DNA from 4 places in the Oleidesulfovibrio vietnamensis genome. Region 1 is predicted to be linked to each of the others. Evidence: predicted binding sites of a transcription regulator. Region 1 holds the regulator's gene; each other region holds the start of a gene.

What was found. Region 1 encodes sigma-54, which starts transcription at its own class of promoters, with help from an activator protein. Its sites were predicted from a motif close to CTGGCACGGNNNNTGCTT; they were not measured.
Region 2: the regulator sigma-54 is predicted to act here: its motif matches at 4,333-4,350, upstream of ACZ5D1_RS14060 (split-Soret cytochrome c).
Region 3: the regulator sigma-54 is predicted to act here: its motif matches at 4,418-4,435, upstream of ACZ5D1_RS05905 (THxN family PEP-CTERM protein).
Region 4: the regulator sigma-54 is predicted to act here: its motif matches at 3,022-3,039, upstream of ACZ5D1_RS00750 (periplasmic heavy metal sensor).

Annotation. Positions count from the first base shown of each region.
Region 1 is NZ_AP042419.1:2,055,172-2,063,004, reverse strand. It holds gene ACZ5D1_RS09380 (CTP synthase) at 1-466, shown strand, start outside; gene kdsA (3-deoxy-8-phosphooctulonate synthase) at 647-1,465, shown strand; gene ACZ5D1_RS09370 (KdsC family phosphatase) at 1,455-1,976, shown strand; gene lptC (LPS export ABC transporter periplasmic protein LptC) at 1,977-2,591, shown strand; gene ACZ5D1_RS09360 (LptA/OstA family protein) at 2,578-3,117, shown strand; gene lptB (LPS export ABC transporter ATP-binding protein) at 3,118-3,840, shown strand; gene rpoN (RNA polymerase factor sigma-54) at 4,033-5,457, shown strand; gene hpf (ribosome hibernation-promoting factor, HPF/YfiA family) at 5,509-6,051, shown strand; gene ACZ5D1_RS09340 (PTS sugar transporter subunit IIA) at 6,055-6,504, shown strand; gene rapZ (RNase adapter RapZ) at 6,566-7,450, shown strand; gene ACZ5D1_RS09330 (PTS sugar transporter subunit IIA) at 7,489-7,833, shown strand, end outside.
Region 2 is NZ_AP042419.1:3,126,885-3,134,717, forward strand. It holds gene acs (acetate--CoA ligase) at 1-429, opposite strand, end outside; gene ACZ5D1_RS14050 (bifunctional acetate--CoA ligase family protein/GNAT family N-acetyltransferase) at 671-3,406, shown strand; gene ACZ5D1_RS14055 (DsrE family protein) at 3,514-3,858, shown strand; gene ACZ5D1_RS14060 (split-Soret cytochrome c) at 4,420-5,265, shown strand; gene ACZ5D1_RS14065 (chemotaxis protein CheD) at 5,464-6,102, opposite strand; gene ACZ5D1_RS14070 (HU family DNA-binding protein) at 6,185-6,460, opposite strand; gene ACZ5D1_RS14075 (YbgA family protein) at 6,585-7,559, opposite strand; gene ACZ5D1_RS14080 (HAD family hydrolase) at 7,624-7,833, shown strand, end outside.
Region 3 is NZ_AP042419.1:1,357,370-1,365,202, reverse strand. It holds gene ACZ5D1_RS05920 (SulP family inorganic anion transporter) at 1-1,033, shown strand, start outside; gene ACZ5D1_RS05915 (THxN family PEP-CTERM protein) at 1,263-2,042, opposite strand; gene ACZ5D1_RS05910 (THxN family PEP-CTERM protein) at 2,511-3,302, opposite strand; gene ACZ5D1_RS05905 (THxN family PEP-CTERM protein) at 3,576-4,364, opposite strand; gene greA (transcription elongation factor GreA) at 4,762-5,253, opposite strand; gene ACZ5D1_RS05895 (DUF401 family protein) at 5,585-6,886, shown strand; gene mtgA (monofunctional biosynthetic peptidoglycan transglycosylase) at 6,890-7,600, opposite strand.
Region 4 is NZ_AP042419.1:170,491-178,323, forward strand. It holds gene ACZ5D1_RS00740 (sigma-54-dependent transcriptional regulator) at 1-1,057, opposite strand, end outside; gene ACZ5D1_RS00745 (ATP-binding protein) at 1,084-2,862, opposite strand; gene ACZ5D1_RS00750 (periplasmic heavy metal sensor) at 3,099-3,617, shown strand; gene ACZ5D1_RS00755 (vitamin B12-dependent ribonucleotide reductase) at 3,878-6,115, shown strand; gene ftsE (cell division ATP-binding protein FtsE) at 6,183-6,890, shown strand; gene ACZ5D1_RS00765 (cell division protein FtsX) at 6,884-7,762, shown strand.

The DNA of each region.
Region 1 (7,833 bases):
TGTAGCCGGACTGCCCGCCGCCAACTCCGAAGAGTTTGACGAACAGACTCCCGACAAGGTGATCTACCTGATGACGGAATGGTTTGATTTCCGCAGCAAGCAGGTGGAGCGGCGTGATTCAGGCAGCGAAAAAGGCGGCACCATGCGTCTGGGATCGTACCCCTGCGCCGTGGTCAAGGGTACCAATGCCTTCACTGCCTATCAGGCTGAAAAAGTGGACGAACGCCACCGTCACCGTTTTGAATTCAACAACGCCTATCTTGACAAGCTCAAAGAGGCCGGGCTGGTATTCAGTGGTCTGTCACCCGATGGTGAACTTGTCGAAATGGTTGAAATCAAGGATCATCCCTGGTTCCTCGGCTGTCAGTTCCACCCTGAATTCAAGTCCTACCCCATGACACCGCATCCGCTTTTCCGCGAGTTTATAAAAGCCGCCGGAAAACAGGCTGTAAAAAGCAAGCGGTAACGCTTGAACTCCTGCCATAAACGGGGCGCACACCAGTGCGCCCCGTTTTTTTAGACTTTCAATCCGGCTTTGAATCGGATAGGTTTCCTGTGGTTTTCCGGTTCCGGCATGCTGCCGGACAGCCGCGCCCAAGCCGTGCGCCGCGGCCACCTCACCAAGATTTTACCATGGCGGAGATGCATGACGTTTTCTACGACAGAACTCTATAAAACCCTGTGCGACGGCCCGTTTATCATTGCAGGCCCCTGCGTGCTCGAAAGCTACGAGCTGGCGCTTGAAACTGCCCGCATTGTGCGTGAGGCTGCGGACAGACATGCTGTCACAGCAATTTTTAAAAGCTCTTTTGACAAGGCCAACCGTACATCGGCCTCCAGCTTCCGCGGCCCCGGAATGACTACGGGGCTGGAGTGGCTGGCCCGCATCCGCGAAGAAACGGGCCTGCCTGTCATTACCGATATTCATGAACCTGCTCAGGCCGCACCTGTGGCAGCTGTGGCTGACATTTTGCAAATACCGGCATTTCTGTGCAGGCAGACAGCCCTGCTGCAGGCGGCTGCCGCCACCGGCAGCGTGGTCAATGTAAAGAAAGGCCAGTTTGTGGCGCCTTGGGATATGGGGCCAGTGGTGGAAAAACTGCATGCGGCAGGAAACCGTCACGTGATGCTTACCGAAAGAGGGGCAAGTTTCGGCTATAACAATCTTGTGGTCGATTTCCGCTCTTTTTCCATCATGCGCAGCCTGAATGTTCCTGTAATTTTCGATGCCACCCATTCCGTACAGCTTCCGGGCGGGCAGGGTTCCTGCTCCGGAGGAGACAGAAGGCATGTTCCGGCGCTGGCCCGCGCAGCTGTGGCAGCAGGTGCAAACGGTGTTTTTCTGGAATGTCATCCCGACCCCGACAAGGCGCTGTGCGACGGCCCCAACAGCTGGCCCGCGGGGCGCCTGAGCGATCTTGTAGGAGATCTGAAGAGCATCTGGAGTATTGACTATGCGTGTTAAAGAGCTGGCCGCCAACATCCGCCTGCTTGTTCTGGATGTGGACGGGGTGCTGACAGACGGCGGTCTGTACTATTTTGGTGACGGCAGGGTGGCCAAGCGCTTCAATGTGCAGGACGGGCTGGGAATCAAGATGGCTCAGTCAGCAGGGCTTGTCGTGGCCGTGATTACCGGTCTTGACTCTGAAGCCGTGGCCGAGCGTGTGCGCGGGCTGGGCATAGAGGACTACCATGCGGGCTTCACGCACAAGCTGGACGTCATGCAGGGATTGCTTGAAAAATATGCTCTCAAACCGGAGCAGGCCGCTTTTCTGGGCGATGACTGGGTGGATCTGGCCCCGCTCAATCTTGTGGGGCTGCCCATGGCAGTGGCCAACGCCCAGCCGGAGGTAAAGGCCGTGGCCAAATATGTCACCACCGCCACGGGAGGCCATGGCGCCGTGCGCGAAGCTGTACGTTTTATCCTTGATGCCCAGAACAAACTGGCTCCCATGCTCAGGGAGTGGTCTTCCTAGATGTCCCGCCGCAGAATGTACTGGGTCGCCGGTATGCTGATTCTGCTCGCCGGCCTGCTGTTGTATGCGGCCATGGGGGCACGTCAGGTCAGTGAAGTGCGACGCTCTCTGACCGATGCCCAGCCTGCCGTGGAAGGTAATGTCGATCTGGCGCTGTCGGGTGTGCGCCTGAAGCAGGGCGAAAAAGGACGCGAACTGTGGACGCTGGAAGCTGAAAAAGCGTTTTATGACCAGCAGGGCGACACTGTACGCATCAAGCAGCCCGACATTGTCTATTTTCTTGAAAAACAAAACGACAACCTGAGTGTTAAAGCGCGCTGGGGCGAAATAAAGCAGAGCAGCCAGTCCATGCGTCTGTGGGACGATGTGGTTCTGGTGCAGACAGACAAAATGCTTAAAACATCTCTGCTGACCTACCTTGGCAGCTCCCGTGAACTGACCATGCCCGAAAAGGTATGGTTTGAAACCGGCGCCATGAACGGTACCATGCATGACGTGCTGTGGCTGCTGGACACTAACGTCATTAAAGCCCGCGGAAGCGTTGACATGGTTCTGTACCTTGAAGACGGCTTCAGCGGCTTAGCCCGAGGAGAAAAACGTCATGAACAGAATTAGCATAACAGGCCACATGATTATGGTGCTGCTTGCCTGTCTGGTTTTGCAGGCCGCCCCCGCCACCGCGGCAGAGGATATTCCCACCTCCATCACATCTAAGACCATGACTTATGACGCCAACGCCCAGCTGATCATTTTTGAACAGGATGTGTACGTGCAGCGCGGTGAGTTTGAACTGTGGGCGGACTCCATCTCCGTCTATCTGGACAAGAACGCCAGTGCCGCCGCGAAGCAAAACGACGCCGAAGGCCCTGCCATTGACGCCGGCCAGATCAACAGGCTGGTGGCCGAAGGTAATGTACGCATGAAGCAGCTGACGAAATCGGGAGAATGCCGCAAGGCCACCTACAAGGTTTCGGAAGGACTGCTTGTGATGGAAGGAGACCCCGTACTTCGCGACGAGGGCAACAGTATCGGCGGGCAGGAAATCAGGTTTTATGTGAACGAGAACAGAAGTGAAGTGTTGGGCGCGCCTGGTAAGCCCGTCAATGCGGTTTTTTCCGCCCCCAAAAGGATGAAGAAGTAAATGGCGGTCATTCAGGCTACAGGGTTGCGCAAGCAATACGGTTCGCGCGAAGTGGTCTGCGGCGTTTCCCTGAATGTGAAACAGGGGGAAATTGTCGGCCTGCTGGGCCCCAACGGCGCGGGCAAGACCACGACATTTTATATGCTCATAGGCATTGTAAAGCCCAATGCCGGCGAGGTGCAGCTGGATGACCTGAGCATATCCGACTGGCCGCTGCATGAACGCGCCCGTATCGGTTTGAGCTATCTGCCTCAGGAAAGTTCTGTTTTTAAAAAACTCACTGTCACTCAGAATCTGCAGATGATTCTGGAACATGTGGGATTGAGCAAAAAAGCTCAGCAGGCAAGAGCGCAGGAACTGCTTGAAGAGTTCGGCATCACCCACATCGCCGATTCATACGCCATGCACCTGTCCGGCGGTGAACGGCGGCGGCTGGAAATCGCCCGGGCCCTCATCCGCGCCCCGAAGTTCATCCTGCTTGATGAACCGTTTGCCGGCATTGATCCTCTGGCCGTGGATGATATTCAGGAAATAATCAAAAAACTGCGCGACAAAGGTATCGGGGTGTTGATCTCTGATCATAATGTGCGTGAAACATTGAATATCTGCGACAGGGCTTATCTCGTTTACGAAGGAAGGGTCATTCTGGAAGGCACTCCGGAAGCCATTGTGGCCGATCCCAAGGCCCGCAGTGTCTATCTGGGAGAGGGCTTCTGCCTGTAAGTCCCCCGGCTCCGGTTGCATCACACAGATATATGTGGCAGAAAAGAGTCATGGAATGTATTTTGGAATGATTTTTGGATAACAGAACGGAATATACGTTTCCGCTGTCTCCGGTATCAGGGCTTTGATATTCTCTGAGCAATAAAAACAAAATATATTCAGCTTTTATAATCTTAAGGATTCGGTTGAACAATGGCTTTAGAGTTACGACAGCAGCTTAAACTCGCTCAGCAGCTTGTGATGACGCCCCAGCTTCAGCAGGCGATCAAACTGTTGCAGCTTTCACGCGTCGAGCTCGTTGAAACCGTTCAGCAGGAACTGCTGGAAAACCCGTTTCTTGAAGAAACACAGGAAGAGCGCCCAGTCTCTCAGGCTGAAGAGAGAGCCCCGAGAGCAGAAGAAGCCGACCCTTTCCGTCAGGAATTGGTAAAGAATGCCGACTGGGAAAACTATCTTGGCGATTTTGCCAGTACCGGCAAACAGGCAGGCGGACGCGACGCGGAAGTGCCGGAAGAGATGACCGCCTTTGAGGCTCGTTTTTCATCCAGCCCCACGCTGGAAGGGCATCTCAGCTGGCAGCTGCGCTTGTCTTCCGCCACGGAAAAACAGCTGGACATAGCAGAAGTCATAATCGGCAACCTTTCGCCTGCGGGGTATCTGCAGGCGACGGTGGAAAACGTGGCGGAAATGGCCGGTGCCGGTACGGCAGAGGTGGAAGAAACGCTGCATCTGCTGCAGCGGCTTGATCCCGTGGGCATAGCGGCGCGTACTCCGCAGGAATGCCTTCTGGTTCAGGTCGAAGTGCTTGGATACGACCGCGACCCTGTGCTTGTCGAGCTGATCCGCGATCATCTGGAAGACCTGGAAAAACGACGGTACAAGCCTCTTCTCAGAAAATATCGTCTGGGAATGGACGACCTTAAAGAATATCTTGACCTTATCCAGACTCTTGACCCCATGCCGGGCTCCCGCTTCGGTAACGAACAGCCCGCGTATGTCAGCCCCGATGTCTACGTGTATAAAAGCGAGGATGATTTTATCATCCTGCTGAACGAAGACGGCCTGCCACATCTCCAGCTGAGTGAATTTTATAAAGAAGGCGTCAAGGGCACCACTGATAAAGAAAAGGACTACGTGCAGGAAAAAATGCGCTCCGCCTCGTGGCTTATAAAAAGCCTTTATCAACGGCAGCGAACCCTGTACAAAGTAGTTGAGAGCATTATTAAATATCAGAGGGGTTTTTTCGAGGAAGGCGTATCCCGGCTTCGCCCGCTTATTCTCAAGGATATAGCGGACGACATAGGAATGCACGAATCAACCGTCAGCCGTATTACAACAAACAAGTATGTGGCTACCCCCCATGGTATTGTGGAGCTTAAGTATTTCTTTAACAGTGCACTGGCGTTAAACGACGGAACAGAGGTAGGTTCTGAAAGTGTGAAAGCGCTGATAAAGAACCTGATTTCTGAAGAAAATCCTAAAGAACCGCTCAGTGACGAAAAGATCGGAGAAATTCTTAAAGAAAAGTTGCAAGTCAATATTGCTCGAAGAACCGTGGCGAAGTATCGTACAGCTATGGGAATCCCTTCTTCTTCGAAACGAAAAGCTGTATTTTAGGCCAAAGGATTTCCGGCAGAAATGCCTGATACTGAATCTCTGGAGGTTTTTATGAACATCGCTTTCACTTTCAAGAACTTCGAGCCTTCCGATCACTTGAAAAAGTATGCCAACCGCCGTTTTGAAAAGCTCGGACGCTTTTTGAATAAGTCAGAAAACCTTGAGTTACAGGTTCTGTTGAGCGTTGATAAATTCCGGCACAAGGCGGAAGTACAATGCACGGGCGAGGGGTTGAATCTCTCTGCAGTGGAGCAGAGCGAGGATATGTATGCCACTATTGATCTTGTGCTGGATAAGCTGGAAGCACAGGTCAAGAAACACGCAGAAAAGACTAAGGATCGGCGCCGTTCCAGCAGTGATGACAGCGTGCGTATGGATGTGTTCAATTACAAAGACAATGACGGCGTGCGCGAGCGCACCATCATTGAAACTGATGAGATTGATCCCAAACCCATGCATATTGATGAAGCTGCCATGCAGCTTGAGGCGCTGGATTACGAGTTTCTCGTTTTCAAAAACGCGCAGAACAACCGCGTGAATGTCATCTACCGTCGCAAGGACGGAGACTTCGGGCTGATCGATCCGGGATTCTAAAAAATGAAACTGGGTGAATACCTGGATAAAGACCTCATAATTCATGAGCTTTCCGCCAGCACCAAAACTGAGGTGCTGGCGGAACTTGTGAAACCGGTCATCCAAAAATATCCGGAACTGGATCAGAATACCGTGGTCCGCATTCTGCAGGACCGTGAAAATCTGGGAACAACCGGCATCGGTGACGGCATAGCCATACCGCACGGCAAGGTGGAGGGGCTTGACCACATCGTGCTGGTGGTCGGTCGCAGTTCTGAAGGGCTTGATTTTGAAGCGCTTGATTACAAGCTGTGTAACGTATTCTTTCTTGTTCTTGCTCCAGAACAGGTGGCCGGCATGCATCTGCGCATTCTCGCACAGATTTCGCGTCTGCTGAAAGACAAAGAATTCAGAGCTGAATTTGCTCAGGCAGATTCGGAAGATACCTTGTGGGAGCTTTTGCAGAAGGCGTAACGGAAAGGGGCGGACGCCGGTGGTGCCGCTCTGTCTAAAAGGTAGGAAAAGGGGTTGCGCCGTGAAAAAGAGTGAAAGTCTGCCGGTTCTTATAGTCACAGGACTTTCCGGCGCGGGCAAAAGCACGGTGCTCAATGTATTCGAGGACTTGCGCTTTTTTACCATAGACGGGCTGCCGGTGGGGGTAGTGGCCGACCTGTTGGAACATCTTGCACGTGATGCCATGGGGCGCTACCGCGGCGTGGTGCTGGGCATGGACCTGCGCCAGTTCGATTTTCTGGATGAATTCGAAGGCGCACTTATGCGGCTGGAAAAGATGGGGGTTTCTCCCCGCATCATCTATCTGGAAGCCGACAGTGATACTCTGGTACGGCGTTTTGCCACCACACGCAGACCTCATCCTCTGGAAGGCGGCGACCTGGGGCTAGAGGCCGCCGTTGAACATGAACGGAATCTGCTGGCTCCGGTGCGTGAACGTGCAGACCTTATTCTCGATACCTCAGAATTCTCCATTCACGACCTGCGGCGCATTGTACAAAAAAAATGGAGTTCGCTTGGAGGCAGCTTGAGAAGTCTGCGCGTCAACCTGATTACCTTCGGGTTCAAATACGGTGTCCCTTCCGACGCCGACATGGTTTTCGACCTGCGCTTTCTGCCCAATCCGTACTTCGACGCAAAATTAAAGGCGCTTTCAGGTAAAGACCCTGAAATACAGCAGTTTGTTCTGGGTTGCGAGCAAGGCAAGACTTTCTTTAAACGTTTTTTAGACTTTCTTCTCTTCCTGCTTCCTCAGTATGAGGCGGAAGGCCGCTACCGGATAACGCTGGCCATCGGCTGTACCGGCGGCAGACACCGGTCTGTTTCCACAGCCGAAGCATTGCGGGACGCTTTGAAAAAGTCCGATTATGCAGTATCCTTGGAACACCGGCATATCGATCTGGGCTGATTTTTTTCCACCATAACCAAATGTGCAAAGCAGAAAATATGTCTTCTGAACCAACCGTGGAAGAGCCCGTAGTGGGCATTGTACTTGTCACGCACGCGGACTACGGTGCTGCGTTGCTGCGCGCTGCCGAATTTATTCTCGGTCCGCTGACCGACTGCACGTCGGTGAGTGTTGACGGCACACTGCAGGTGGGAGAAACAATCGACCGACTGAAAGAAGCAGTCCGCAAGCTGGATAAAGGCAAAGGGGTTATCGTGCTCACCGATATGTTCGGCGGCACGCCCACAAACCTCAGCCTTTCTTTGCTCAGCAGTGCGGACATAGAGGTTGTCACCGGAATCAACCTGCCTATGCTGCTTAAAGTTTTTTCCAGCCGTACCATG
Region 2 (7,833 bases), 1.1 Mb from region 1:
GTCGCCCTTTTTAACCCCCAGAGAACGCAGCACCGCTGCAAAACGGCATACTTCATCGTGCAGCATCTGATACGTGTACACACGCACGTCCTCTTCCGGCTCGCCCTGCCAGATGATTGCCGCCTTGTTGCGTCTGCCGCGTGTCAGGTGCCTGTCAATGCAGTTGTATGCCACATTGAGCCTGCCGCCGGAAAACCACCGGATGTCCGCCTGCTGCATGTCGGCGTCCAACACCGAATCAAACGGCCGGAACCAGTCCAGCAGCTTCACCGCTCTTTCGGCCCAGAAGCCTTCGGGATCTTCGTCGGCCCTGCTGCACAGTTCGCGGTACTGTTCCATGCTGCGTACGTGCGCGTTGTCGCGTCGGGCAAAAGGCGGTTCGAACACTCTTTTTTCATCCAGCATGCTTTCAATATTGGTCTGGCTCATACGGGTCTCCTTCTGCCTGACTATGTATTCGGGGTTTTTCTTACGGCAAAAAAAACATACCGCTGGCTCAACGTATACACCGCCTGTGCTTGTGTGCGAAGACTGACAGACCCTCTTTTCGGTGAACGGTCGATTACGCCCGTTCAAATTGACTTTATGCCTTTCACCGTGAAAATATGGCCCGTGAATGGTCCTTACGCCGCAGCCGGCGGCGCAACCTTCTACGCACGCGGGGTGAGATGTGAATTCTTCCGTTCTGGAGCAGATGTTCAAGCCCACATCCATTGCTGTCATCGGCGCCACAGACACTCCCGGACAGCCCGGCCGCATTGTCATGGAAAACCTGCTCAAAGGGGCTTTTCTGGGACCGGTGCTGCCTGTCAATGAAACCCGCGAGCCGGTCATGGGGCTGGAAAGCTACAGCGAAATAGACACGCTGCCCATCACCCCCGATCTGGCCATCATCTGCACAGACGCAGACAGCACGCCTTTTTATCTTGCGGAGCTCGGCAAACGCGGCACACAGGCTGCCGTACTGCTTTCGCACGGGTATTTCCGTTTCGACAGAGACAGACGCGAGGTGCAGCGCGCCACCGTCATGGATATTGCGCAGGCTCACGGCATGCGCATTCTGGGCCCCAACTGTCTGGGCTTCATCAACCCTTCCGTAGGCGTCAACGCCAGTCTGGCCCACCGCGAAGCGCTGCCCGGCAGAATAGCTTTTGTCTCGCAATCCGATTCTCTGTTCACCTCGGTGCTGGACTGGGCGACCTCGAAAGGCGTCGGTTTTTCACATTTCATTTCACTGGGAGACAGGTACGACATCAACTTCGCGGATATTCTCGACTACCTGAACAACGATCCCGGCACCCGTGCCGTTCTGCTGTATCTTGAAACCATATCGGGAGCGCGCCGTTTCATGTCCGCCGCCAGAGCGCTGGCCCGCAACAAGCCCGTGCTGGTGATGAAGTCGGGCAAATCGGAAGCGTCAGCCACTGCGGCCGCCGCACATTCCGGCATGCCTCCCGGCTCGGACGATGTATACGACACCGCTTTCCGCCGAGCGGGCATGCTGCGCGTGTTCGACATCGACAGCCTGTTTGACACCGTGGAGACACTGGCCCGTGCGGCACCGCTGAAAGGTGACAGGCTGGCCATACTGACCAACGGGGGCGGGCCCGGATTTCTGGCCACCGACGCACTGCTGGCCGGCGGAGGGCGTCTGGCGGAACTGAGCGAAGAAACCTGCCAGACACTGGACAACGAACTGAAAGGTGACTGGTCGTACTGGAACCCGCTGGTCATCAAAAGCGGCGCCGACGCCGACATGTACGCCCGCACCCTTAAAGTGCTGCTGGATGACAAAAGTCTGGATGCAGTGCTGGTCATGCACGTGCCAAGCATTTACGCCGACAGCGGACAGGTGGCCGAAGGCGTTGTGCGCGCGTGCCGCAGAACCAAAAAAGCCGTGCTCACCAGCTGGCTGGGAATAGATGATGCAGCAGGGGCCCGCAGCACCTTCCGCAAGGCGGGGCTGCCTTCGTTTTTCACGCCCGACAACGCCGTGCGTGCGTTTCTCAATCTGGTACAGTACCGCCGCAACCAGGACCTGCTTGTGGAAGCGCCTCCTTCTCTGCCCGACACATTCCAGCCTGACGTTTCACGCGCGCGTCTGGTGGTCAACGAAGCTCTGGACCAGCAGCGTCAGGTACTGACAGTAGCCGAAACTACCGGCATTCTGAAAGCGTATGGCATAAACATACCGGAAACACGCACCGTGCCCGACGTACACGCCGCAGTGCGTGCCGCGGAAGAGATGGGCTATCCCGTTGCGCTCAAGGTGGAATCGCCGGACATCCGCCGCAAGACACTGGCCGGCGGCGTTGCGCTTGATCTGGAGTCCGACGGTGATGTGCTGGAGGCTGCTTCGGCCATGATGCAGCGGCTGAAAACCCAGATGCCCGCCGCACGCATCACCGGCTACACGGTGCAGCGCATGTGCCGCAGGGCCACCGCCCTTGAGCTGATGGTCGAAACCGCCACCGACCCCGTATTCGGACCGGTGGTCCGCTTCGGTCAGGGCGGCGCAGGCGCCGATCTGGCACAGGATGTCAGCACCGCGCTGCCGCCGCTCAACATGAATCTGGCACGCGAGGCGGTTTCGCGCACCAGAGTGGCCGCCCGTCTGCACGATGCCGCCGGCCGTCCGCTTGTCGATGTTGATGCCGTGCACCTTGTACTGGTCAAGGTTTCGCAGCTCATCATCGACATACCCGAAATATTTGAAATGGAAATCAACCCGCTGTTTGCAGATGAAGACGGCGTGGTGGCGCTGGATGCGCATGTGCGCATAGCCTGGTCTACCGCCACAGGCACCGAACAGCTGGCCATCCGCCCTTACCCCCGCGAACTGGAGGAATGTGCCCGTCTCAAGGACGGCTCGGTGGTCGACCTGCGGCCCATCCGGCCGGAAGATGAACCTGACCACTGGGAATTCATTGAACATATGAGCCCGCAGGACAGAAGATTCCGCTTTTTCGGTAACGTGGGCACCCTGCCCCGTTCCGAAATGGTCAAGCTGACACAGATAGACTACGACCGTGAAATGGCATTCATTGCCAGAGGACAGGCGCCGGAAGGCGGACTGAAAACTCTGGGAGTGGCCCGTGCCATGATAGCCCCCGACAACTCCCGCGCCGAATTCGCAGTGGCCGTACGTTCCGACCTGAAGCGCGCCGGGCTGGGCAGGCTGCTGATGGATAAAATCATCCGCTATCTGCACAGCCGGGGCACAGGCCGCATAGTGGGCGAAGCGCTGGCGGACAACAAAGGCATGACGGAACTGGCACGGGCTCTCGGTTTTACCGTCACCAAAGACTTTGATGAAGACATCTACCACTTTGACATGGCGCTGGACGGCACACGCCTTACTCCGCGCGACGCAGCCCCGGACACATCCGCCGACAGCACCTGCTGACCGCATACTCTTTCCGCGGCTCCGGCGGCCATGCGGCAGGACAAAAAGGCCATGCACAGCCGCCGGACAGCACAACAGGCAGCATGTCGCACCCACAGGGAGAACACATGGATACCGGCAGAAAACTTTTTATCATCTGGAGCAGCTGCAATGCGGAAACAGCTCACAATCTTGTCTTTATGTACGCGGTCAACAGTCTGCGCAAAGGCTGGTGGGACCACGTGCGTCTCATAGCCTGGGGCCCCAGTGCCCGCCTGCTGGCGGAAGACCCTTCCGTGCAGGCAGAACTGCCGCGTCTGCAGGATGCGGGAGTAGAACTGTGGGCCTGCCGCGCCTGCGCAGAAAGCTACGGAATAGCAGGAAGGCTGGAAACTCTGGGACTGGACGTACTGTATGTGGGAGAAGCGGTGACGCACATGCTTCAGTCTGACTGGAAGCAGCTTACCTTCTGACCTTTACCGGTATTGCCGGATACTCCGTCCTGCCATGAATAACTTCCGCTGATGCGGTGCGGCATGCCGCGCCGCATCAGCAGCCGGAACCGGCGCAGCCCCCGTCTGACCGCCATGAGCTATTTCCGGACCGGACCGCCCCGTCCGCCTGCCGGATATAATGGCGCCGCCCCCAATTCAGCACACCGATCTTTACCTTTTTCACAAGCACATGCGACGAAAAAAGCACACACTGCAAACACAAGATTGCACATATTCGTTGCACAATGATTCAACTCCTGCCTCTTTTCCTCTCTACGACAGAAAACAGCACCATTTATGATGATTATACCACGGCTTCACCCCTGAAATGCAAACAACTGTTTGCATGTGTCATACTGACTATGCAGGCAACACGGCACCGGAAAACGCCTCTGTATCAAAAAATATACGCTAACCGCATGAAATACCGCGCTTGTTCATATTTTTCACAAGCTGGCACGCACGTTGCACATTCCCTTGCACAAATCACTACCTTCCGGTGCCCGCCGGAAGCTGATTCAGAGCAAAGGGAGACTCAACATGACCAAAATAAGCAGACGACAGGCTCTTGGTGTAGTCGGCGGCAGCCTGATGGCTGGTGCAGTGGCAGGCGGAACGCTGGTGGCAGGCGGCATGACCGGACAGGCGCATGCGGCGGCACCCGGCACCGCGGCACGGTTTCAGTTCGAGGAACAGCCGTTTTCGTGGCAGCCGCACATTCTTGACCCTGAAGAATGCGCCGTTGCCGCGTATGACGGTTACTGGCACAAAGGTTTCGGCTGCGGTTACGGCGTGTTCTACGGCATTGTAGGCATGATGGCCGAAAAATACGGCGCACCGTATAACCAGTTCCCCTTCAGCATGCTCGAAGTGGGCAAAAGCGGAATTTCAGGATGGGCAACCATCTGCGGCGCCCTTCTGGGCGGTGCCAGCGCATACGCTCTGTTCTGGGGACGCAAGGAACGCGACCCCATGGTGACCGAACTGTACCGCTGGTACGAGCAGACCGCGTTCCCCATTTACAACCCCGGCACCGCAGCCAAAGGCTTTGCCGGCGACCTGCCCACCAGCATAGCCCATTCGCCGCTGTGCCACGTTTCTGTGAGCAAGTGGTGCTACGAAACCGGCATAGCCGAAAAGAGCAAAGAGCGCAGCGAACGCTGTGCACGCATAACTGCCGACGTGGCCAAAAAAGCAGTTGAAATAATGAACGCCAAACAGACAGGCGCATTTGTGGTCGAGCATAAGACACCTGAATCGGTGGAATACTGCGGCAGCTGCCACGGTGCCGGCAAAGAATCGCCCATAGTGAAAGGCAAGATGGACTGTGCTCCCTGCCACTCCGGCAGCGAACACACACAGGACAAATACAACAACCACCCGTAAGATCATTCCGCCCGCTACCGGTGACATACGTCCGCAGGCAGAACAGGCAGTCCCCGCCTGCGGCGCAGCACCGGTACACGGCCGGTTTCTGCATACCCGAACCTCCGGCAATGCCCGCTGCCGTACACAAAAAGCCCGTCCGGAAACTCCGGACGGGCTTTCGTATTTCTGTCGCATAATACGCGCGCCAGCCGCACGTCAGTCCAGAGAACATCCGCGGGCGCTCTGCGCTCTGGCCTGTTCTTCCTGCCTGCGGGCAAGCTGGTTGGCCGCGTTGTTCAGCAGCTTCACCCACACTTCGCCCGTACGCGTATTGAAAAGCAGCTTGCGGCCACGCGTGCCCTGCACCTGTTCGCTGCGTATCTCCAGCCCTTTGGCGGCCAGAACCTCACGCGCGGTCAGCACATTACGCCCGCCCACATCTATCATGCACCGGTCAGGATGTTCTTCGCGCAGCCCCATGCTGAAGGCGCCGCCGAACAGCTTCACCTCCACCTCTTCGGGATGCAGGCCGCGCTTTTCAAAGTTGCCGTACACCGCCTCTATGGCCGAATCAACAAACCGGCACGGCTCGTTACAGGGCCGGTAGCTTTGCGTGATCACCGGCAGCATTGCATGAAAGATGCCCGCCAGCTGCAGTCTGCGGCTAAAAAACGTGACCGAAACACAAGACCCCAGCACAGTGGAGATAAGCAATGCCCGCCGCGTGACGATGCCCTCGCCTATCTTCAGATGTACATGAGGCAGTCCGCAGTCGGCCAGCGCATGGGGTAAACCATGACGGGCCAGCGACATGCACTGCATGGCGGCGCGCTGTTCCGCACTGTATCCGGACATGACAGGAAGCCCTTTCCCGATACCGGACCGGACAGACACGGCACGCACCGCAAAACGGCAGGCGCGCGGAGTAAGGCCGGAATCAGGGGTTGACCAGTTCCTTCATTTCTTTACCGGCACGGAATACGGGCAGACGCTTGGGCGACACCTTCACGCTGTCTCCCGTTTTGGGGTTGCGCCCCACATAGCCCTTGTATTCCTTGACCTTGAAGGAACCGAAGCCGCGGATTTCAACCCTGTCTCCGGCTACCAGTGCTTCGCGCACGGAGTCGAAAAAGGTGTTGACCACCGCCACGGCCTCATCTTGAGACAGGTTGTAGTCCTCAGCCAGTGTCTTTACCAGTTCGCTCTTGTTCACAAGGTTCCTCCTAAGAGTCAATTACCGCAAGTACCACTATAAACTACATACATGGTTCAAGTATTCATGACAAGAAGGATAGTGAAACTATAAGCGTTCCGGTGCATTTTTTTTCCGGCACCCGTCAGATGTGGTTACGCAGCTTCAGTTCCACCGGATGCGGGTTAAGATAGTACTGCCCGGCAAGATACTCGTCACCGTATTTACGCACATAATGATTCAGCATGGTTACAGGCACTATCAACGGTACAAGGCCGTTACGGTACCGGTCTATGATTTCGACCAGTTCCTGCTTTTCATCTGTTGTAAGCTGCCTGCGGAAATAGCCCATTATATGTTGCTGCACATTGGCATGCCTGCCCGCGGTGGCACGTACCGAAAGAGCTTCCATAAGCAGCCTGCGGTATTCCGTGCGGAACTGCTCCGGGCTGTATTCGCGCACGGCGGCAACCAGCCTGCCCATTTCGCGGTATTTCTGTGTGGAATGTGCCAGCAGAAGCAGTTTATGGCGTGTATGAAACTCCACCACCGCACCGGGTGCCATGCCTGATTCCAGCAGGTCGTACCAGCGGCGCACCACAAACAGCCGTTCTATGAAGTTTTCACGCAGCACGGGGTCGTTCAGCCGGCCTTCCTCTTCCACGGGCAGCAGCGGAAAATGCTCCATGAACGTTCTGGCAAACAGCCCCGAGCCTTTGAGCACGGGCGCGCCCACGTTCTTTACCTCACGCGGGTCGGTGAAAGGATACACCTTGACCCGCTCCATGCCGGAAGAAGGCGAGCCGCGTTTGAATATGAATCCGCACAGGCCCTGTCCTTCCAGCTCGCGCACCTTGCTGTCCGCCCAGGTCTGCATCTGTTCCGTCTTGTCCTGCCATGTCTTGCTGGTCATCAGACGCGGACTGTGCACATCACCGGCCAGCCGCATGGGTTCACGCGGGGTGGGCAGCCCGCATTCCACCTCGGGACACACGGGAACAAAATCAAGATACCGCCCCAGCACGTTCACTATGTACGAGTCGAACTTATGTCCGCCGTCGTGCCGGACCTTGTTGCCCAGAAGGCACGAACTGATACCGATGCGTATGCGTTCAGTCATGTTGCGCTTTTCCTGCTATGGGTTATACTGGGGCAAAACCACCAGCAAGCGGAGATCATGCACCATGTGCGCAGACCATACCACCCGCCACGGCCTTGATGTTGTATTTTTCGACTTCGGGGGCGTCATTGCCGAAGAGGGTTTCGTCAACGGCCTGCATGCGCTGGAAAACCGTTTCGGAATAGCCTCCGGAGAGCTGCTCGCCCATGCCACGGACATCTGCTACAACGGCGGCTACGTCAACGGCAAGATGACAGAGGCCGGATTCTGGCAG
Region 3 (7,833 bases), 700 kb from region 1:
ACCGCAGACACTGCCGTCATTTGCCCTGCCCGACTTTTCATGGGCGCAAGTACGCATACTGCTGCCCGACGCGCTTACCGTGGCACTGCTGGCCGGCATTGAATCGTTGTTGTCGTGCGTGGTGGCCGACGGCATGACAGGCAGCCGGCACAACGCCAACACTGAACTGGTAGCACAGGGCACGGCAAACATCGCATCCGCACTTTTCGGTGGCATTCCCGCCACAGGCGCCATTGCCAGAACAGCCACAAACATCAGATCGGGGGCTTTCTCACCTGTCTCGGGCATGATTCACTCTGCGGTACTGGTACTGTTTGTACTACTGCTGGCTCCGGCCGCGGGGTACATTCCGCTGGCATGCCTCGCCGCCGTACTTGTTGTGGTGGCGTGGGACATGAGCGAAATTCACAAATTCATGCGCCTGCTGCGCGCCCCGAAGCCTGATGTGCTGGTCATGTGCCTTACATTCGGACTTACGGTGGCCGTCGACCTTACCGTGGCCGTCAATGTGGGAGTTGTTCTGGCTTCTTTGCTCTTCATGCAGCGCATGAGCAAAGTCACGCGCATCCGCGAATCAGATGGCGAGCCTGCCGCCGAGACATGGGCTGAAGAAGAACCCGTAAGTGATGTCCCGCAGGGGGTGCGCATCTATGAAATTGACGGGCCATTCTTCTTCGGTGTGGCTGATAGGTTTAAAAGCGTTCTTGATATCATGGAAAAATCACCGGCCGTCTTTATATTGCGCCTGCGCAAAGTGCCCACAGTAGACTCCACGGCCATCAACGCTCTGGAACTGCTGCATGCCCGCTGCAAAGCCAACGGAACAGTGCTGCTGCTTTCCGGCCTGCGCAAGGCCCCGCTGCAGGAATTACAGCGGCTCGGAACACTGGACATTATCGGCCGCCGCAACATTATGCCGGACATAAACGCAGCCCTTGAACGGGCACGCGCCATCACCGGCACACATGACAGGACACGCAGGCAGCCGGACCGGCACAGCTCATCCGGCCGCACCGCTTCTTCTCTTTCCTGACAATAATAAAGCGCTCCTTACGGGGCGCTTTATTATTACAGTCCGCTCCGCGGCATCCGGCAGCATATCTCTGCGCACTGCACTCGCCGGCATAAGACCTCCGGCACGCCTGCTGGATATCCGCCCGAAAGCACAACAGCATTTTTCCGGCGGGAATGCACTGCGCAAAAAAAGCAGGCCCTGTTTCCAGAGCCTGCCGTTTGCTGTCCGATATACGCGCTGAAAAATGTTACGCGTTTTTCTTTTTCATGCGGGAATAAACCCCGAGAGCAAGTATGCCCATACCCATGAGGCCCAGAGTGGCGGGTTCGGGCGCAGGAGTGGGTTGCTGACGATGGCTGATGGAAAAATACGAATCCACGGAGGTTTTAGAATTTTCCGGTGTAAGCCAGCCATAGTAGGTTATGCTTTTGTCCAGCTTCAGTGCTTCGACATACGAATCGGGTATGATGCCGTAGCTGCTGCTGAAATCCAGCGTATACCACTCGCCGTCGTATTCAAACCCTTCTGTTGTCACCCCGGGATTGGTCAGGATGAACACATCACTGGTAAGTCCGCCGTTGTTAGGTGTTTCGTAAAAGTCAAATTCAAGAAAGGTGGTAAGAGCTTTTTTCTCTCCGTAATACGGATCCAGAGCCCACAGAGCCAGTTCGGCTTTCACCCTGCCGGAGGTCAGAGTATCAGTTGTCACGGGCATGTTGGTATGGGTCATGGTGGTTGCATAGGCAGCATCACCATCAGTATCAACATTTCCCCATGTATAACTTTTCAGTTCGATGCTGCTGCGCTTTTCCCAAGAACCCCAGCTGAGATAGGTGTAGGCTTTTTCGCCATCAATCTTCTGGCGCCCCCAGTAACCCACGTTTCCGTTACGGCCGGACATTTCCCAGTCGGTGAAACCGATATGGTATGAGTATTGCCAGCTGTTGACCACAGCTGCAGACGCAGCAGATGCCACAAGAATACCCGCCACAAAGACGGCGCACGCAAAAAGAGCACGAATTTTCATGAGCTGATTCCCCCCAGCTTTTAGTAGCCACCCGTTGCAGGCGGCATATCTGACAAGCAATCGCCGTGCCTGTATATTTTTTCCATATAGCGTCAACAGGTTACCACTATGTACTACATCGGAAAACCCATCGGAAACTGTAATACTTTTCGACACCTTCGCCTGCATTATACCACAAATTGACAGCCCGGCAATACCTGAGACTTGTTGGTCAGGCAGTGGCGGTGACAGCCCGGCACCGCCTGCGGGAAAAAGTACGCGCGTTACAGCCTGCACCGGCCTTACGGGCTTCTTACAGCACTGCTCCCGCCTGTCACCACACATAACGCCTGCTGTTCCGGAAAAAACGGCATCAAACGCACACCGCATTGTACCGGTGTATCTCCATGGTTTCGCGCACATGGCAGCAGCATAAAAAAAGGCAGGCTCTGCCATCAGAGCCTGCCGGTATGCGGTGCGACAGGTTCATCAGGAACGCTTCGCAACATTTCTTTTCATACGGGAATACACGCCAAGAGCCACCAGCCCCAGCCCCATGAGCCCGAGCGTTGCAGGCTCCGGCGCAGGTGTGGGTTGCGGCCGATGCGTGATGGTAAAGCTGGTGTCCACCGTAGTGTCTGCATTTTCAGGAGTCAGCCAGCCGTAGTACGTGATGGATGTGTCCAGCCCCAGAGCTTCGATGTAGGACTCGGGGATGACACCGTAACTGCTGCCGAAATCAAGCGTGTACCACTCGCCGCCGTATTCGAAGCCTTCGGTGGTCACCCCGGGGTTGGTCAGAATGAACACGTCATCAGTAAGCAGCCCGTTATTGGGGGTCTCATAAAATGCAAATTCCAGAGCCGTGGACAACGCTATTTCTGAGCCATGGTACGGATCAAGAGCTCTCAGTTCGAGCATGGCCTTGACGGTACCGGATACCAGCGACCCGCCGTAAGTGGGCGAGTTGCTGTGCGTCATGGACATGGCATGCGCGGCATCACCGTTGGTGTGCACAATACCGCTGGTTCCGCTGTCCAGCGAGATTCCGCTCCAGCCGTTCCAGTTATCGCCCCAGTACAGATTCTTGTAGGCCTTCTCGCCATCTATCCAGGTTTTTCCCCACTTAGAAGGTCTGGTCCAGCGGTCGGACATTTTCCAGTCGGTAAAACCGGCGTTGTAGGTGTAGCCCCACGAAGTAACCACGGCAGCAGAAGCAACGGCCGCAAAAAGAAGATTGAAAACAAGAATACCAGTTATTGTAACAATACGAGTGTGCATAACAGCTTCCTTACACAAATAGTAATGAGTTCTTTCCTCGGTAGAGGCACACTGGTTAAGCAAACAGCGTTCCATGCAATCTAACACAATCTAATCTAACATGTTAGGCAAAACCCTACCCATGATTGACTGTATTTTAACTGTAAATAAATCCGACACCAGTTATAACTACCGACATCACCCCCGACAGGAGCAGACACTCATTCCGGATTTTGTGCACAAAAAAAGCGGCCCGCAGGCGGACCGCTTGGCAGATTCAGCACTTGCAGCAACTCAGCTTTTTTTGCGGCGCTGCCACAGGGCGTATCCGCCCATGGCCAGCATACCCAGTCCCATAAGCCCCATTGTTGCGGGCTCCGGAGCATGCGCGGGCTGGGGCATCACATGCGAAATTGAAAAGCTGGTGTCCACCACGGTACTGTCAAATTCCGAGGTAACCCATCCATAATATGTAAGTCCCGTATCCAGCCCGATCCGCTGAATGTAATATTCCGGAATAACGCCGAAGCTCCCGCCGAAGTCCAGCGTGTACCACTCACCGTCATACTCAAAACCTTCAAAGGTGACCTGCGGATTGTTCAAAATAAACACATCGCGGCTCATTCCTTCAAATATAGACTTTTCATAAAAGCTGAAATCAAGTTCGGTGGAAAGCGTTGCAGGCTCACCCGCCACAGGCTCCAGCGCCTGAAGTTCAAGTACGGCTTTCACCGTGCCGGAGACAAGCGCGCTTGTTGTCCATCTGTTGTAGTGCGTCATGGTCATGGCTGCGGCAGGCGCACCGCCTGTGTTCACCACACCGGAAACAGGTGCGTTGAGTTCAATGCGGGACTGAAACAAGGGAAGCAGGCTGGAGCCCCACCAGAGGGTATGGTAGCCGGTCTCGCCGTTCAGATTGACCGGTCCCTTCACCCCGCCGGAGTCTCCGGACTGTGCCCATGTCCAGTCCACAAAACCGGCATCATAAGAATACTGCCAGGAAGTTACCACCCCGGCCGATGCTGACGAAACAAAGATAAGCGTCGCAACAAGCACCATTGCAATCCGACAGACAGTTTTCATGATTCACTCCTGTTACCCTGTACTCTAACGCTACCAAGCCTTCGATATAACAGAAGCAATAGCGGTTCCAAATCGACAATACAAAATTAAAACAACATGTTAACCTTGGAATCGACAAAGAACAAAAAAATGTAAAAAAAAGCGACACATCTTATAATATAAAATAGCCCTTACATTACAGACTGATAACAAACTGAGAAGATAAAGACAGCTGTCGATTATAATTACACCAGTAAAAATACCTGACACTGCCCTGCCTGTACCCGCAGCAAAAACAAAAAGCCCCCGCCGCAAAAACGGCAGGGGCTTACAGAGCTTGTCTTGGCTGTCTGGTGTCACCGGAGGTACTGGCCGCCCGGTGGCGCCGACAGGAGCACATCCAGACTGGCCTGTAAAACTATTCGAGGGTGATGACAGGGCCGTTGAAGCTTACAGAAACGATTTCGTAATGTATTTTTCCTCTCGGGGCGTCCACCACAACTTCGTCGCCTTCCTCTTTGCCCAGAACAGCTTTGGCAACAGGAGAAAGAACCGAGATGCTGCCTTTCACATAGTCAGTCTCGTCGGGACCCACCAGAGTATACACCCGCATTTCACCGGTTTCGAGGTCTTCCAGCTCTATGGTGGCACCATAGGTCACACGCTCGCCGCCAAGCGTTCTCATATCAATGACATTGAAGCGGGCCATGCGGGATTCGATGTTGCCGATACGCGCTTCAAGCATGCCCTGACGCTCACGGGCGGCATCATAGCCTGCGTTTTCGCTCAGGTCGCCTTCTTCGCGTGCTTCCTTGATGGCCTGAATCACTGCGGGACGTTCCTGCTTCAGCCTTTCAAGATCTCGTTTAACCAGTTCAAAGCCTTCAACTGAAATCGGGATGCTGCTCATGTTTGATTCCTTGACATTTCTCGATAGTTTTTTGCCAACGACAATAAGAAAAAACGCCACGCGGCCCATGGGTCGCGAGGCTGTTCGACACTGTCCGAAACAGGTGTTGGCAACCTGAGGGGTAGAACAGAGTTCACCGGAGGTCAAGCCCCGTTCGCAAAATATTTCCTCTAACAGTAAACCGTTTTTCCTGTTTGCGCAGGCAATTCATGGCTGTTCAGGGCATATGATTCATGTTACGTCACAGCCGTAACCGTCGCTTTTTGCAACACGCCTGCGTGCAGCGGCCCGGAGCCGCGCCGCTGACCTTCCACACATGAGGCAAACCGCCGTGACCGGCCCGGACTCGTTATTGCCGCTTATCAAGCTGGCTGCCGCTTTCATCATCATGCTGCTCGCCATCCGCTTCAGGGTGAATCTGGGGCTTTCCATTATCAGCGGCGGTGCCGCCGTAGGGCTGTTTTTCGGTCTGGCTCCTGATATGTGGCTGCCCACGGTATTCACGGGGCTGACCAGCCCGCAGACCCTCATGCTGGCGGCCATAGTGCTGCTTATCCTGCTGCTCAGCGATGTTCTGGAAAAATCAGGCCAGACCCTGCGTCTTATGGATGCGCTGTCCGGCTATCTGAAAAACCCGCGCCTGCGGCTGGTTTTCTTCCCCATGCTTATAGGACTGCTGCCCATGCCGGGCGGTGCTGTTTTTTCGGCCCCCATGATAGGTGCCGTGGCCAGCCGCATGCAGGTTTCAAAAGACACGCTGGCTGCGCTCAACTACTGGTACCGGCATGTATGGGAAACATGGTGGCCGCTGTATCCGGGCATCATTCTGGCGGCATCGCTCTCGGGCATTCCCATAACCACCATCTGCGCCTTCGGTTTGCCGGGCATGGCAATCATGCTGGCCGCAGGATGGTTTTTCATGCTGAGACCGGCGGTACTTTCTCTTCCGCCTGCCACGGTGCAGACAGACAGTACCGTGACGGCAAGCACGCCGAAAGCGGTTCTGCGTCAGGGGCTGCCTTTGCTGGTGGCCATCGGCGGTTCTGTGCTGCTTGAAACGGTACTGGCTTTTTCAGCGCAGGGCATTCCTTTTGAATCAGGCGTCATTGCCGCACTGGCTGCAGGCATACTGACTGCAGCCGTACAGAATAAAGGCAGCGCCGGTATTCTGGCGGCATCGCTGCGCCACAGACATCTGTGGCAGATGGTGCTCGTCATTGCCGCCATATTTGTTTTCAAGGAGATGCTGAACACCACAGGGGCGGTACATCAGCTGGCGCAGCTGGCAGGCGGACGCACAGCCCTTACGGTAAGCTGTATTTTCATGCCTTTTATTGTCGGGGCGGTATCGGGCATTACCATGGCCTATGTGGGGGCCACATTTCCTCTTATCGTGTCACTGGCCGTTCAGGCCGGTCTGCAGGATTCTCTGACAGCCTATGTCATGCTGGCCATATTTTCCGGATTCACCGGCATCATGGCAACGCCGCTGCATGTCTGCTTTGTGCTCACATGCCAGTATTTTCACTGCACCCTGAGCAAAGCGTGGCGCCATGTGGCACTGCCCTGCCTGCTGCTGTTCTGCAGCGGACTTGTATACCATGGCCTGCTGCTTTTATGGCTCAAGCCCTGAACCTCAGCGCCACGAACGCCGCTGCATGCGCCGCAGGATAACTCTGCTTTTGGCTGTGACATAACCGGAATCCGAAACCGGAGAATACCGCCGCGGCGCCGGAAGCACTGATGCCAGACGGGCGCTTTGCGCCGGTGAGAGCGCCGCCGGTTCGACACCGAAAAAATGCCGTGACGCCGCATTGATTCCGTAGATGCCGTCGCCCCATTCTATGACATTCAGGTAAATTTCCAGTATACGCCGTTTTGACAGCGTGGCTTCAAGCCGCCATGTAAGCAGGGCTTCTTTCAGCTTGCGGCTCAGGGTTCTGTCGGGTGACAGATACAGATTTTTGGCAAGCTGCTGAGAAATGGAGCTGCCCCCCGCGGCAAGCCGCCCCTCCCGCAGGTTGCGCAGAAAAGCCTGACGCATGCCTTCCGTATCAAACCCCTCATGATCCCAGAAGCGGTCATCTTCGGCTATGGTCACAGCCCGTACCAACCACGGAGAAATCTGCCCCAGAGGTACCCACCGCAGCTTGGGAACCGGACGCTCCGCCAGCGACTCTCTGAATCTCATGTATTCAGTTGCTGCGGGATTTTCTTTTTTCAGCACGGCAACATCCGGCCAGAAAGCGAAACGCAGCACATCGGCGGCCATCACCGGCAGCACCACCAGCGCAGCCAGCACAAACGTTTTCAGCACACGGCGAACTGTCACCCCCGCATCACCCATACACGCTCCTGCATAAAAGGCGTTGCACACGCACACGGCGTAGCGTACTTTCCCTGTAGTATAGCATAGTTTTGAATATACGCCACCATCAGCCATCCGGACGCAAAAAAAGCCCCGCGCAAAAAAAAGCCCCGGTTGAGGACGGGGCTTTTCTGCGGCACCTTCGTGACCGGGATTATGACACTCAGGATGCGCGTTGCAGCACCGGAGGAGGATCCGCGCTGCCGGTAATA
Region 4 (7,833 bases), 1.7 Mb from region 1:
GACAGTTCATGGCCTGCGGGGTGAATCCTTTGAGCATCTTGCGGTTACGTTCGGCATAGCGGGTCAGAAAGTGTCCGGCCAGCAGGGGGATGTCGTCGCGCCGTTCCCGCAGTGCCGGTACCGCTATGCCGATGACGTTGAGCCGGTAAAACAGGTCTTCGCGGAACCTGCCTGCGGTCACCTCTGCGGTCAGATTGCGGTTGGTTGCGGCGATGACGCGTACATCGACTCTCAGCGGGTTGTCGCTGCCTACCCTCTGGATTTCACCCTGCTGCAGCGCACGCAGCAGCTTTGCCTGCAGTGCCAGAGACATTTCGCCCAGTTCATCCAGAAACAACGTACCGCCGTCCGCCTGAACAAACCGCCCGTCGCGTTTTTTGTCCGCACCGGTAAAAGCACCTTTTTCGTGGCCGAACAGTTCTGATTCCAGCAGCGATTCCGTAAGGGCGGCGCAGTTGACGGTTACCAGCGGTCTGTCACGTCTGCTGCTTCCTTCGTGTATGGCTCTGGCCACCAGTTCTTTGCCTGTGCCCGATTCTCCGGTGATGAGTACCGTGGCGTCGCTGGGCGCCACTGTGGCCACCAGCTCGGTAAGCCGGCGCACGGCCTCGCTGCGGCCGATAATGCGCGAGGCAGCCTGCCCCGCGGACAGAGAGCTGCGCAGCTCTCTGTTTTCCGAGGCCAGCCGCGTGTGATCAAGCGCGCGCTCCAGCGTCAGTTTCAGCTCGTCGAAATCAAGCGGCTTTGTCAGGTAGTCATAAGCACCTATTTTCAGGGCTTCCACCGCTGTATTCACCGAAGAATATGCCGTCATGATAAGCACGGGAATGGCCGGATTGTGGGCCATGATATGCCGCAGGGCTTCTATGCCGCTCATGCGGGCCATGCGGATATCCATCAGGATGGCGTCATATGCGCGCTCCTGCACCTTGCTCACGGCCACGGAACCGTCGTCGGCTTCTTCCGCCGAGTACTGCCAGCCGCGCAGCATGGTGCGCAGCATGGTTCTGTGCGCCTGATCATCATCCACTATCAATATGGTAGGAGCGTTTGTCATGGCTGTTCCTTTGACGCGCCGCCGGGTCAGCTGTTCGCGTTGCGTTGCGGTTCAAGCGGCAGAATGAGAGATATTTCCGTTCCGCTGCCTACGGAAGACTGCACGGCTATTTCGCCGCCGTGGGCCTCCACTATTTTGTGCACAATGGCCAGCCCGAGCCCCGTTCCCTGACTTTTGGTGGTGAAATACGGGTCAAACATGGTGCTCAGGGTTTCGGGCGTTATGCCGCAGCCCGTGTCACGCACCTTGAACCGCAGCAGCCTGCGGCCTTCGGAAGAGGTACTGTCGGTGTCAACGCTCAGCGTCAGTACGCCGCCGCTTTCCATGGCATCCAGTGCGTTAAGGCAGACATTCAGCAGCGCCTGCGTCACTCTGTCGGGGTCGAGCACTGCCTGCGGCAGGTCGTCCGCCGCGGCGAACCGCAAGTCTATGTTTTTGCCCGCGGCATCCTGCCGGATAAGGCGGAGTACGTTTTCTGCCAGCGATTCCGGTCTGCTGGGCTTTAAAGACAGGTCCGACGGGCGGGCCAGACCGATAAGGTCGGAAATGACGCGGTTGAGCCTGTCCACCTCCTGCACCATGATCCGGGCGGCATCGCGGTCTTCGCTGCCTTCGGCAAAGCGGGTGCCGAAATAGGTGGCATATCCTTTGATGGAGCTGAGCGGATTGCGTATTTCGTGAGCCACCCCCGCAGCCAGACTGCCTATGGCTGCCAGCTTTTCGCGCCTGCGTACTTCTTCTTCCAGTCTGCGCACTTCGCTCAGGTCGTGCAGCAGCAGCAGTTTGCCCATCAGCGAACCGTCTTCGCCTGTTATGCACGCACCGGTAACACTGACGGGGACAGGGCCTCCGGTGCCGGAAAGCACCGTTTCTCTGCCGCTCAGTATGTGCTGGGTGTCCAGCTGGCGTACGGCATGCATGAGTACCGGCGGCAGCGGCGGGCAGCTTGCGGCTGCTTCGTGCGTATCGTGAGCGGCGGTACCGTCTCCCAGCATGGCGCGGGCCGTATTGTTCATGAAAGAAACATCTCCGGCGGCATCCAGCACCACCAGACCTTCGGGGAGATTGGAAACAATCTCATCCGACAGGGCCTGTGTGCTTTCCAGCTCTTTGCGTGCGCGGCGGACATTCTGTGCCCAGATAAGCGATATGAAACCCGCAACCCCCAACAGCAGCACTATGGCTGCCATGGTCATGGTGTGCTGTTTGTCCTGTCTGCGGGCGTCTTCGAACGGCTGAACGTCGAACCCGACAAAAATGATGGGCGGCGGGCCGTCCGGCTGCTGCCAGTTATCCCACGCGTGGTTGCGCATGTGCGGCATCATGTGTCCCCTGCGGGCATGGCGGCCCTGCAGCGGTGCAAATTCACGGTAGACCACAAAGTATCGTTTACCGGCCTGCCCGAAAATGCTCCACCTCGGGCGTGTGTCAGGCCGCAGCAGGTCGGTGGTCACCTCGGCGCCGAAAAGCCGTTTGCCTACCTGTTCGTTGTTGCTGTGAGCCACAATATTGCCTTCCCTGTCTGTCAGGGCAATGAAATCAATATCCGGCTGGTCGGCCATTTCTTCCAGCAGCACCTGCAGGCGGAACGCGCTGCCGCGCATGCCCGTTCGTGCTCCGGCCTCAAATGCCTTGATAAGCGATCCGCCTTTTTCCAGCAGGATATTGGCCATGTATTGTTCCGAACGGGTGATGTTGCGCACTGAAAGCGCCACAACCACCACGCCCAGAATGACCGCCGCGCCGATAACCAGCCACGGCGAGGCAAACGGCCCGGGAAGGGAATGTTTTTTTCTGAAGTGCATTGCCGTCACCTTGCGTGTTCAATATTTGTACAGCGTCTATTTTTTATACAGTGCTTTTTCTCAAAGGTGTATGTTTTTTATACACTGACTTTCACTGTACTGTCCCGCTTCTGTGCATAACATGCCGGTTTGTTGTGCGATATTGCTTCATGTGCGTGTATGGCACGCCTGTTGCTCTATCATGAGCAAATGCAAGCAACGCACCAGAAGGTGCACAAGGTAATCCGGAGGACATTATGAAGACCCGTTCCATTATCACCATAGTAGCAGCCCTCGGTATTTTTGCTCTGGCAGCAGTGGCTTTTGCCGGTCCTTACGGACACGGATACGGCCATCGCGGCGGATACGGCGGCATGGGTGCCGGCGGCGGGGCGGCCGTGTGCCCCTTTGGCGGCAGCGGACCCGGCGGTCAGGCCGCATATGATTCGCTGACACCCGAAAAGCAGGCTCTGTATGACAAGATTGTGGCCGAAGCCGACGGCAAGATGACCCCCCTGCGCGACAAGCTGTTTGCCAAGCAGGCAGAATTGAATGCCATGTACAACAATCCGTCCACAGACCCCGCGGCAGTGGGCAAGACTGCCGGTGAAGTGGCCCAGCTGCGCACTCAGCTGCGCAACCTGCACATTGAACTTTCCCAGCGCCTTGAAAAGGAAGTGGGGCTCAAGTCCGGCTTCGGACGCGGTCACCGCGGCGGGTTTCATCGGGGCGGCGGCTACCATATGGGTGGCGGCATGATGGGCGGACACTACTAAACAGCACAACGGCGCTGCTTCCTTCACAGCGGCAGCCGCGGCATACTGCGGGTACAGACCGGCCGGAGCAATTCCGGCCGGTTTTTTTATGCGCGGTCAGCGGTGTGCCGCGGCGGCAGTGTACGGACACGCACCGTGTCAACAACTGCAGATTGTGATGCGGCAGTGGCTTTTTCCGGCAGGGCATGCTAAGCTCCGTAGCAGGTAGTAAAAGTTGAGAAAAACTATAACTAATTGATTTGATACGTTAAAGGGATGACATGAAACAGCCGGAAGACTTGCAGCCCGTTGTGCTCAACCAGAATGCAGAGGTCGTGCTTTCGAAGCGTTATTACCGCAAAGGCCCTGACGGAGAACCGCTGGAAGATGCCACGGGGCTTTTCTGGCGTGTGGCGTCTGCCATCGCGGCGGAGGAGGGTAAATACCCTGATTCGTCGTGCAGGGCGGACGAACTGGCCCGTGAATTTTACGACCTGATGACATCGTGGAAATTTTTACCCAATTCTCCCACGCTGATGAATGCGGGCACTGATCTGGGTCAGCTGGCGGCCTGTTTTGTGCTGCCGGTGGGTGATTCCATAGAAGAGATTTTTGACGCCGTGAAACATGCCGCCATGATTCATAAATCAGGAGGCGGAACAGGGTTTTCATTCTCGCGCCTGCGTCCGGCGGCCAGCCGAGTGGGGTCCACGGGCGGGGTTGCCTCGGGTCCGCTTTCTTTTTTACGCATTTTCAATACCGCCACGGAGCAGATTAAACAGGGAGGCACGCGCCGCGGGGCCAATATGGGCATTCTGCGTGTGGACCATCCGGACATTCTGGAGTTCATCCGCGCCAAGGAACGTGAAGGGGAATTCAATAACTTCAACCTTTCCGTTGCGCTGACCGAAGATTTTATGAAGGCGGTGGAAAAAGGTGAAGAATATCCTCTGATGGCGCCGCACTCCGGCGAAGCCAAAGGTACCCTGAATGCCCGTGAGGTGTTTGAGATACTGGTGCAGAAAGCGTGGGAGTCGGGGGATCCGGGCATTGTTTTCATTGACCGGATAAACCGTGACAACCCCACGCCCGCACAGGGCGAGATGGAGTCCACAAACCCGTGCGGGGAGCAGCCACTGCTGCCTTACGAGGCTTGCAATCTCGGTTCCGTCAATCTGGCCGGACTGTACCTTGCCGGGCATGGCAGCACGGCAGATTCCATAGACTGGGCAGAGCTTAAGCGTATTATCAGGCTTTCCGTGCGTTTTCTGGATAATGTCATCGATGCTTCGCGCTATCCGCTGGACCGCATAACAGAAACGGTGCACAGAAACCGCAAAATCGGGCTGGGCGTCATGGGCTGGGCCGACCTGCTGTTTCAGCTGCGCATTCCCTACGACAGTCAGGATGCCGTTAAGCTTGCCGGCCGTGTCATGGAATTCATCCGCGCGGAAGGCCGTGCCGCCTCCAAACAGCTTGCCAAGGAACGCGGACCCTTTCCGGCTTACGCCGAGTCAGTGTTCGGACAGCGGGACCTCGGACCGTACCGCAACGCCACCATAACGACCATTGCCCCCACCGGAACCCTGTCCATTCTTGCGGGATGCTCTTCCGGGGTTGAACCGTTGTTTGCGCTCAGCTTTGCGCGGCATGTCATGGACGGCGAGCGTCTGGTGGAAGTGAATCCTTATTTTGAGCAGGCGCTCAAGGACGAGCAGTGCTATTCTGAAAAGCTGATGGAAGCTGTAACGCAGAAAGGGTCTGTGCAGACAATGGAGCACCTGCCGCAGCATATGCGCGATGTTTTTGTGACAGCCATGGACATAGATCCCGTATGGCATCTGAAAATGCAGGCGGCGTTTCAGGAATATACCGACAACGCCGTGTCCAAGACCGTCAACCTGCCCAACAGCGCAACCATTGACGACATACGCAGCATTTACTGGATGGCGTATGAGCGGGGCTGCAAGGGGGTTACCGTATACCGTGACGGCTGCAAACAGTCGCAGGTTCTGTGCACCGGCGACGGAGAAAAAAGCAAGGAAGAGCAGAAAAAAGAACGCAGCGTTGTGCGTGAACGTCCTGATATCGTATACGGATTTACCCAGAAAGTGGAAACGGGGCTGGGTGTGCTGTATGTGACTATTAACGAAGTGGACGGAAGGCCGTTTGAACTGTTCACCACCATAGGCAAGTCGGGGCGGTCCATCACCGCAAAGGCGGAAGCCATCGGCAGACTGGTTTCGCTGGCGCTGCGCTCCGGCGTTGAGGTGGTGGAAATAGTGCGGCAGCTCAAGGGTATAGGCGGAGAACACCCCAAGTTTCAGAAAAAAGGATTGCTGCTGTCCATACCCGATGCCATTGCATGGGTAATGGAAAACAGGTACCTAAAGGCCAAGGTGCCCGTACACGCTCCCAACGGGCTCGGTAGGCAGCAGTGCCCCGATTGCGATGAAGAACTGGTGTTTCAGGAAGGCTGCCATATCTGCCCTGCCTGCGGATTCACCAAATGCGGCTGATACGCCGCGCACCATCAGCACAAACAGGGGGCCTTTGCGCCCCCTTTTTCCGTAGCGGAATCCACACATGCTTAACGCCCAGCATCTTTCCCATAATTTCGGCCCGCACTGGGCTTTGAAAAATGTTTCCTTCCGGCTTGATAAAGGTGATTTTCTGTTTCTGTGCGGGCCTTCGGGCGCGGGCAAGACCACTCTGCTGCGTATGCTGTACGGCGCGCTGCCGGTATACCGCGGCTCGCTGAGTGTGGCCGGTTTTGACCTGCGCAATCTCAAAACCCGTCAGCTGCCCGCCCTGCGCAGACAGGTGAGTGTCGTTTTTCAGGATTTTAAAATTCTTCCGCGGCGCTCGGTGTATGACAACATTGCCATAGCGCTGGAGGTGCGCTGCCTGCAGCGGGTGCATATCGACCGCAGAGTGCGCGCCGTGGCCCGCGGACTGGGGCTGGAGAACAGGCTTGCAGCGCCCTGCGGTGAACTTTCCGGCGGCGAACAGCAGCGGGTGGCGGTAGCCCGCGCCGTTGTGGTCAATCCGCAGATTCTGCTTGCGGACGAACCCACGGGCAACCTGGACCCTGAACTGGCTTTGCGTATGCTTGATATTTTCAGACAGTTCCATTCGTACGGCACAACGGTCATTGTGGCCACGCACAACAGAGAACTGGTGGAACGGCACCCCGGTGCCCGTGTGCTGCGGCTGGACGAAGGCAAAATAACCTATGCCAACTGGACAGGAGCCGAAATTTTTGAAGGTTCCGAAGCGGAGGATGCATGGTAGGCATCATTCTGCGGCTTTTCGGCCGGGGCGTGCGCGATATGGCCGCCCATCCTCTGGCACAGGTCTTCACGCTTCTTGCCGTCACGCTGGCCGTCTTCCTTGCCGGACTTTTTCTGATGGCGTTTGTCAATCTGGATCAGGCGCTGGGCACGGCCCGTGGCAAGGCCGTTTATCAGGTATACTGGCATGCCGATGCCGACATGAAAACAGTGCGCTCGCAATGGGACAGCTTCGGGCATATGCCGTGGCTGACCGAAGTGAAAACGTATACTCCCGAAGAGGCACTGGAAACGCTGTCAGGCAACCTTTCTTCGGTAGGCGGGGTGGATACATCATGGATAGGTAAAAGTCCGCTGCCTCCCACCGCGGTTCTTGTTTTTGAACCCAAAGCAAAGGATATGAGCGGCTGGCACGATGAAACCATGACGTACCTTTCCGGACTGCCGGGCGTTCAGCGTATCGGGGCAAGCCCCGTGCGTGACGATCTTGCCCGTGCGTGGAACGTGTTCAGCCGTAATGTCATGTGGCCGGTCATAGGTTTTCTGGGGCTGGTGCTTTCGCTTGTGGTGGGCAACACCATCAAGCTGTCTCTGGTCAGCCGTGAAACGGAAATTGAAATTCTGCACCTGGTGGGTGCACGCAACTGGTACATACGATTGCCCCTGCTTATCACCGGCGGCATTCAGGGCCTCTGCGGGGGACTGCTGGCCACCGGCCTTTTATGGGTCACATGGATGCAGATACGCAACGTGTTCATGTTTCCGCCGGTAAGTATGCAATTGTCTTTTCTGCCTGTGGAGCAGGTGGCCATGCTGGTGGCCGTGCCTGCGGTCATGGGCGTTGTAAGCAGCTGGATAGCCGTGAAGCGCTGATCCATTCAGTGCGTTGCCGCAGGGTTTCCGGTAGCTTTCCGGCGGGTGTCTTTCCTTCCGGCCGGCTGCGC